2 regions of the Paraburkholderia lebeckiae genome follow, and region 1 is predicted to be linked to the other one. Evidence: predicted binding sites of a transcription regulator. Region 1 holds the regulator's gene; the other holds the start of a gene.
The links. The regulator FNR, encoded in region 1, switches genes on or off when oxygen is low (the NO sensors DNR and NnrR bind a similar motif). The targets are predictions, from matches to a motif close to TTGATNNNNATCAA.
Positions count from the first base shown of each region.

Region 2: a site for FNR is predicted at 1,714-1,727, ahead of hemN (oxygen-independent coproporphyrinogen III oxidase). Genes of this name have one in related genera too.

Region 1 covers NZ_JACHDK010000004.1:213,203-217,336, reverse strand. Annotated here, with positions in the region: gene HDG39_RS10165 (universal stress protein) at 1-106, shown strand, start outside; gene HDG39_RS10160 (universal stress protein) at 175-636, opposite strand; gene HDG39_RS10155 (response regulator) at 921-1,328, shown strand; gene fnr (fumarate/nitrate reduction transcriptional regulator Fnr) at 1,345-2,127, shown strand; gene HDG39_RS10145 (PAS domain-containing sensor histidine kinase) at 2,250-3,350, shown strand; gene HDG39_RS10140 (universal stress protein) at 3,384-3,854, opposite strand; gene HDG39_RS10135 (universal stress protein) at 3,905-4,134, opposite strand, start outside.
Region 2 covers NZ_JACHDK010000025.1:56,177-60,310, reverse strand. Annotated here, with positions in the region: tRNA gene HDG39_RS29790 (tRNA-Leu) at 1-31, opposite strand, end outside; gene hemN (oxygen-independent coproporphyrinogen III oxidase) at 155-1,540, opposite strand; gene HDG39_RS29780 (YkgJ family cysteine cluster protein) at 1,746-2,021, shown strand; gene HDG39_RS29775 (DUF1439 domain-containing protein) at 2,106-2,699, shown strand; gene HDG39_RS29770 (undecaprenyl-diphosphate phosphatase) at 2,790-3,626, shown strand; gene trmB (tRNA (guanosine(46)-N7)-methyltransferase TrmB) at 3,698-4,134, opposite strand, start outside.

The sequences.
Region 1 (4,134 bases):
CGTGCTGCGCAGCGCCAGCTGCCCGGTGCTGATGGTTCCCGCGCACGCGAACGGCGCGACGCGCGATCAGTCAGTCCCGGCCTGCGCCGAAAACGAACTCACCTGAGCCGCGAAAACCGGGCTGCTGCGCGGCCGCTCCCACGCGATCGCGCCACGGCTCCGCGACGCGGCGCTTCAGGGACGCGCGTGCCCGTGTTCGTCATGCCGCACGATCAGCACCGGCTTGTCGGTCGCACGCACGAGCGACTCCGCGACGCTGCCGAGCAGAAAGCGCTGCACGCCGTGGCGGCCGTGCGTGCCCATTACGATCAGATCGGCTTCGATTTCGTCGGCGACGCGCGCGAGCACCGCGGACACGCTTTCGGCGTACGCGTCGATCACCCGCACGCCGCCGGGCACCTGCGCCTCGCGCATCAGCTCGCGCGGCGCATCGAGCGCGCGGCTGGCGAATTCTTGCGCCGCGCCCGCCGGTTCCGGCTCGAAAGCCACATCGGCATTGTCCGACCACTTGCCGTGCCCTACTACGCAGCAGGCTTCGAGCGTGGCGCCTGTCAGCTTCGCGAGCTTCAGCGCCTCGGCAAAGGCGCGCTGCGCGCTGGGACTGTCGTCGAGCGCAACCAGAATTCGTGCATACATGTTGGACTCCCTGTGAAAGCGCTGGCATGAACCGAAGCGGTGCCGTCGCGCGGCTTGACGCAGGTCAATGGGTCTTTATCGGCTTGTTCCGTGATTACTTAATCAACTGCATGCCTGCGACCTTCGAAGCCGTCACGTCGAAAGTGGCCGTGTACTCGCACTCGGCTACATACCCCATCGCCAGCCATGCACTAGGAATATTCCTACAACATTACCCGAACTCCTAGCGCCGCTTAAATCCCCGCCGATATATTTCTGAGATGAGGTCGCCAATACTGGTCGGTATGGACACCGCCCCGCCAGCCACCTTATCGAGAGTCTTCCTCGTCGACGATGCGACCGAGGTCCGGCGCCGGCTTGCTCGCCTGATCGCGCTGATTCCCGGCATCGAAATCGCCGGCGAGTCCGCCGGCGTCGAGCACGCGTTCGACGACATCGTCGCGAGTCGCGCCGATGTCGCGGTGCTGGACCCGTGCTTCTCGGGCAAGACCAATCTGCTGCTGCTCGCGGCGCTGTCGCGGGTGCGGCCGTCCATCGTCAGCATCGTGTTGACCAATCATTGCGCGACGGCGTTTCGCCGAGCGTGCGAAGCGGCGGGCGCCGACTTCTTCTTCGACAAGACCTCGGAGTTCGAACTCGCCTGCCGTGCCATCGAAGCGATTGCGTATGCGCGTCGTGCGCATCCGGTCTGACCGCCAGGAGCCGATCATGCAAGTTGCCGCAGTCTGTGAACCCCGCCACGACGCGCCCCGCACTTCGCACGTCGTACCGATCCACGTCGTGCCACGCACCGCGGCGGCACGCCACGCCGCGCCGCGCTGCTCGACCTGCGCGATGCGCGCGATCTGCATGCCGCCCGAGCTGACATCCGACGAACTGAGCCGACTCGACACGTTGATCTGCTCGACGCGCTCGATCAAACGCGGTGATGCGCTGTATCGCGCGGGCGATGCGTTTCAAAGCATCTACGCGATCCGCGCCGGGTCGTTCAAGACCGTGGTCATGCATCGCGACGGCCGCGAGCACGTGACTGGCTTCCAGATTGCCGGCGACTCGCTCGGCCTCGACGGCATCGGCGCGGGCAAGCAGAATTGCGATGCGATCGCGCTCGAAGACAGCGTCGCGTGCATCATTCCGTTCGCGCAGCTCGAGGCGATCTGTCGCGAGATGAAGCCGATGCAGCATCACATCTATCAGATGATGAGCAGCGAGATCGTGCGCGAATCGAGCCAGATGATGCTGCTCGGCACGATGACCGCCGAACAGCGCGTCGCGACGTTTCTGCTGAATCTGTCGAAGCGCTTCAAGGCGCGCGGCTTTTCCGCGGCGGAGTTTCATTTGCGCATGACCCGCGAGGAAATCGGCTGCTTTCTGGGCATGAAGCTCGAAACGGTGAGCCGGATGTTCTCGAAGTTCCAGCGCGAGCGCCTCGTCAAAGCGAACGGCAAAACGATCCGCATCGAAGACGCGGAAGGACTGGCTCGGGTTTGAACGCCGACGCGACGCTCGCCTCACGTTCGTTCGCGGGACATGCCGGGTGGAACAAGCGCTCCCGAACTGATATAACTCGGTGCATCGCGGTGCGCGGCCTTGCGTGACCGCCCGGAGGAGCGATGGGTCTGTCGAGCGGCGAGTCTTCCTGCTTCACCGGTGCGGCGTCCGTGTCGGACGTGCCCGTCGAGGATCGCTATTTCATGTTGATCGAAGCGGTTCAGGACTATGCGATCTTCATGCTCGACGTGTCCGGCCGCGTGACCAGCTGGAATTCCGGCGCACAGCGCATCAAGGGCTACACGCCCGAAGAAATCATCGGCCAGCATTTCTCGAAGTTCTATACCCCGGAAGACATCGCGGCCGGCAAGCCCGCTCGCGAACTGGAAACCGCCGCAGCCGTAGGCCGCGCCGAGGACGAGGCCTGGCGCGTACGTCGCGACGGCTCGCGTTTCTGGGCCAACGTGGTCGTTTCCGCAGTGCACGACGCGTCGGGCGCGCTGCTCGGCTTCGCCAAGATCACGCGCGACCTGACCGAACGTATGCGCCTCGCGGAACTCGAACGCGCGAATCAGGTATCCACGCACGTGCAGATCGCCCGCGAAAACGAGCAGAAACGTATTGCGCGCGAACTGCACGACGATCTCGGCCAACGACTGACCGCGCTGAAAATGAGCGTCGCGCTGCTCGAAGCGAAGCTGAAAAGCCAGGCCGACACCGAGCCGCTGGCCGCGCAGACGCATGAACTGCAAAAGCAGATCGACTGGATGGCCGCTTCGCTGCGGCGTATCGCCGCCGATCTGCGGCCCCCGCTGCTCGACGACCTCGGGCTCGCCGCCGCGCTCGACTGGCTGGCCGAAGACTTCACGAAACGCTACAACGTGCGCTCGAGCGTGCATCTCGAACCGGCCGAGCCGGTGTGCGGCGAATTCGCGGCGACGGCGCTGTTTCGCATCGTTCAGGAGGCGTTGACGAACGTCGCGCGGCACGCCAAGGCCGGGCGCGTTCGCATCGACATGACCTGCGCGGGCTCCATCGTGTCGCTCGATATCGAGGATGACGGCGTGGGTGTCGCGCTGGATCGGTCGTGGGGAACAGATTCATTCGGTCTGCTCGGCATTCGCGAACGCGTACGGCAGTTGCGCGGCAACGTGTCGTTCGCCAGCTCGCCGGGCCATGGCTTCAGGATCTCGATCCAGATACCGGCCGACGCGCTCGCGTAATGTTCACGCGCTGCCGCGCCCCGCTGTCGCGGGTTACTCTGCAGGCGCATCCTCGGTGCTTTGCTCGCGCATGAGCAGCACCGGACAGGTCGAGAAACGCAGCACCCGCTCCGCCACGCTGCCGATCACGAGGCGCCGCACGCCGCGTCGCCCATGCGTGCCCAGCACAAGCAGATCGGCGTGGATCTGCTCGCCGTGGCGCAGCACGATCGCGGCGACGTCGTCGGACAGGCTCTCCGACTCGATCATTTCAGGGCGGCAAGGCACATCGGCGGCGGCGCAGGCCTGTTCGGCCTCCTCCAGCACCGATTGGCCGTCCTGGCGCAACGCCTCGACGAGCGTGAGCGGGTCGTAATAGCCGGCATAGGAAAAGAGCGGCGTCTTGTCGACCACATAAACCGGATGCACGACGCCCTTCGTCAACGCGGCGAGATTCACCGCTTCTTTCAGCGCGCGTTTCGAGAAAGTACTGCCGTCTAGCGCGACGAGGATATGTTGGTACATGCCGATTCTCCACTGAGGTTGGATTTGTCAACGCGCGTGGCGCGCTCCTGCTACAGATAAAAGGGCCCGCCCGGACTGCCCAGATATGGCTCCCGCCACTCGCCGTGCGGCACGTCGTCCGCCCGCAACGACGACGCGCCGCGCGGACACACGAGCACGGGACACGCCGCGTCGCGCAGCGTGCGCGACGTCACGTGCCCCGGCAACGGATGCGGCGCGCCGCGCATGCCGTGCGAACCCATCACGATCAGGTCCGCGTGCCAGCGTTGCGCTTCGTCGA
Region 2 (4,134 bases), on a different contig from region 1:
CCCCTGCGTCTACCAATTTCACCACCTGGGCAGATACTGCAGCGCGCGCATCGGGAGTTCAGCGCGCGAGGAAGACGCAGATTATGGCCGAAAATCGGTAGACCGGCAAGTCGAGTGCCTTCACCCGCCACAGCGCGTTCGCGGCGAGTGTTGCTCAGACCGTGCGCGAGAATCGTGTGAGCGTCTGCTCGCCCAGATGGCGGTCAAATACCATCGCGAGATTGCGCACGAGCATGCGGCCGGCCATTCGCACTTCGAGCTTGCGTGCGCCGAGCGAGATCAGCCCGTCGTCCTCGAATGAACGCAGACGCTCCAGTTCCGGCGCGAACGTGTCGGCGAAGTGGATGCCATACGCCGCTTCGAATTCGTCGAAGCGCAGTTCGAGGTTGCACATCAGCTGCGTGATCACGTCGCGCCGCAGACGGTCGTCGGCGGACAGGCGGATGCCGCGCGCGATCGCGAGCCGACCCGCATCGATCGAGTCGGTGTAAGCGGGCAGCTCTCGCGCGTTCTGCGCGTACACATCGCCGACCTTGCCGATCGACGAGGCGCCAAAACCGATCAGATCGCACTCGGCCCGCGTGCTATAGCCCTGGAAATTGCGATGCAGCCTGCGCTGCGCCTGCGCGCGAGCGAGCTCGTCGGTGGGCAGCGCGAAGTGATCCATGCCGATGTACACATAGCCCGCCTCAGTCAGCCGTTCGACGACCCGTTGCAGCAGAACCAGCCGCTCCTCGCTCGACGGCAGCGTCGCGGGATCCATCTGGCGCTGCATCTTGAAGAGCCGCGGCATGTGCGCATACGCGAACACCGACAGCCGGTCCGGCGCCAGTTCGAGCATCGTGTCGAGCGTGCGGCTGAAGCTCGCGACGGTTTGATGCGGCAGCCCGTAAATCAGATCGACGCCGATCGAATGAAAACCGTGCGCGCGCGCCGCCTGCATTACCGATGCGGTCATCTCGAACGGCTGGATGCGATTGATCGCCTGCTGCACGCGCGGATCGAAGTCCTGCACGCCCAGGCTCAGCCGGTTGAAGCCGAGGCGGCGCAGAAGCGCGACCGTGTCGGGCGACGCCTCGCGCGGATCGACCTCGATCGAATATTCGGCTAGATCGTCGGGCAGAAGTTTGAAGTGCTCGCGCGTCGCGGCCATCAGCTCGGCCATCTCGTCATGCGACAAAAACGTCGGCGTGCCGCCGCCCCAATGCAATTGCGATACGGGCCGCTGTGTATCGAAACACGCCGCCTGCAAACCGATTTCGTGTTTGAGCCGCTCAAGGTACGGCCGCGCATGCGCGCGATTTTTCGTCACGACCTTGTTGCAGCCGCAGTAGAAGCACACGGTGTCGCAAAACGGAATGTGGAAGTACAGAGACAGATCGGTCGACGCGGCACCCGGGTCGGCGGCCGCGCGGTGATAGTCGGCGGTGTCGAACGATTCGCGGAACTGCGGCGCGGTCGGATAGGACGTATACCGGGGACCGTTCGCGCTGTAGCGCGCGAGCAGGTCGGGGCGGAACAGGGTGTCGGTTTGGGACATGAGCGGTATCGGACGGTGGGCGGCTCTCGCAGCGTGCCGCGTGTCATGGTCAGTCAGCAGCTTTGAGCTTACGTGCGTGCCCGCGGGACCCGATTGTGTAAAGAGGTCGCGCGGACAGGCAGTGGCACAATGCGGGTCTGGCAACACGTTGCCAAGGTTTGAGTTCAGGAAAGATGACGTGGATCAAAGGTTGAACAGTGCACGGATGGACGCTCACGCGTGCCGTCCCGATTGCGGCGCGTGCTGTATCGCGCCGTCGATTTCGAGCCCGATTCCAGGCATGCCGAACGGCAAGCCGGCGGGCGTGCGCTGCGTGCAACTCGGTGACGATCTGCGCTGCGCGATCTTCGGCCGGCCGGAGCGGCCCGCGTGCTGCTCGGGTCTGCAGCCGCAACTCGAGATGTGTGGCGCGAATCGCGGCGAAGCGCTCGCGTGGCTCACGCGACTCGAGGCGCAAACACAACCGGCATCCCATCCATGACGCGCGGCATGCGGTAAACGCCGTCGCTGACCACACCCGTCAACGCAAGCCGATGTCCGCAAGGGCTTCCACAGGAGATTTCGCATGACTCGACCCGCAGCGCCGGCCCGGCGCCGCTTTCTGCGCGCTGCGCTGACCGGCTGCAGCGTGCTTGGCATCACTGTGTCGCTCGCGGCTTGCGCGAGCCCGACGTTTCCGTTCATGCCGTCGCACTACACGTTCTCGCAGAAGCAGGTGCAGGAGGCCGTGCAGCGCAAGTTCCCGTATCAGCGCACGGTGTCGCAGGTGTTCGATGTTGCGCTGAGCAATCCGGTGGTGGGCATGCTGCCCGATGCGAACCGCGTGCAGGTGAAGCTCGACGCGCGTTTCGCGAGTCCGTTCCTGCAGCAGCCGGTCGATGGCGTGTTCACGCTGTCGAGTGAACTTGCATACGACGCGGCGAGCCGTTCGGTGATCCTCAAGTCGCCGAGTGTCGACAACGTCAGTGTGAGCGGCGAGGCGCAGATGTACACGCAGCAGATCAACGCGGCCGCGGCGCTGCTCGCGACCCAATTGCTAACCAACTATCCGATCTACACGTTCAAGCCCGAGCAACTGCAATTTGCCGGCGCCAACTACGAACCCGGTACAATCACCATCCTTACAAACGGCATACGCGTGCAGATCGTCGAAAGATGACTGGCATGCGCGGCCACGAGGGCCGCGCATGCCAGTCATGACCGTGCGGCCCCATTTCGTTGCAATAACCTACCGCGATAAGGGGCACGGATGGACTGGCTACTGGCTTGCAAGGCGCTGATTCTCGGCGTGGTCGAGGGTTTGACGGAGTTCCTGCCGGTGTCGAGCACCGGGCATCTGATCGTCGTCGGCAGTCTGCTGGATTTCTCCGACGAGCACGCGAAGACCTTCGATGTCGTGATCCAGCTCGGCGCGATTCTCGCCGTATGCTGGGAGTTTCGCCGCCGCATCGGCAACGTGATCGTGGGGCTGCCGAGCCAGCCCGAGGCGCTCCGCTTCGCGCTGAACGTAATCATTGCGACGATTCCGGCAATCGTGCTTGGCCTGCTGTTCGAGAAGTCGATCAAGGAGGCGCTGTTTTCACCGGTGCCGGTCGCGTTTGCGCTGGTCGCGGGCGGCGTCGTGATCCTGTGGGCGGAGGCGCGTCAGCGCGCGCGCGGCGATGCGGCGGTGCGGGTGCGCAGCATCGACGATCTGAGCCCGCTCGATGCGTTGAAAGTCGGCCTCGCGCAGTGCTTCGCGCTGATTCCGGGGACCTCGCGCTCGGGCTCGACGATCATCGGCGGCATGCTGTTCGGCATCGAGCGCCGTGCCGCGACCGAGTTTTCATTCTTTCTCGCGATTCCGATCATCTTCGGCGCGACGGCCTACGAGCTGTACAAGGACTGGCACCTGCTCACCACCGATGCGCTCGGCAGCTTCGCGCTCGGCTTCGCGGCCGCGTTCGTCAGTGCGTTCGTCTGCATCCGCTGGCTGCTGCGCTATGTCGCGTCGCACGACTTCACGGTGTTCGCGTGGTATCGGATCGGCTTTGGCCTGCTGATTCTGCTGATCGGTTATAGCGGCGGGTTGAGCTGGGCCGATTGAGATTTGCCGTGCGATGAAAAAAAGGTCCGCGTATGCGGACCTTTTTTTCGTTGGCTTGCCGTCCCGTCGCGTTACGCGGCGCCGCGCTTGCGGAACACGAGATCCCACACGCCGTGTCCGAGCCGCAGGCCGCGCCGCTCGAACTTCGTCACCGGACGATAGTCGGGCCGCGGCGCGTAGGTGTCGGCGGTATTTTCGAGCCGCGGATCGGCGCCGAGCACTTCGAGCATCTGTTCGGCGTAGTTCTGCCAGTCGGTCGCGCAATGCAGATACGCATCCGGCTTCAGACGCGACACGAGCAGCGCGACGAACTTCGGCTGGATCAGCCGGCGCTTGTGATGGCGCGCCTTGTGCCACGGGTCGGGGAAAAAGATGTGCACGCCGTCGAGGCTGTCGGGCGCGATCATGTGCTCGAGCACTTCGACCGCGTCGTGCTGGATGATGCGGATGTTCGTCAGCGACTGCTCGCCGATCAACTTCAGCAACGCGCCGACGCCGGGCTCGTGGA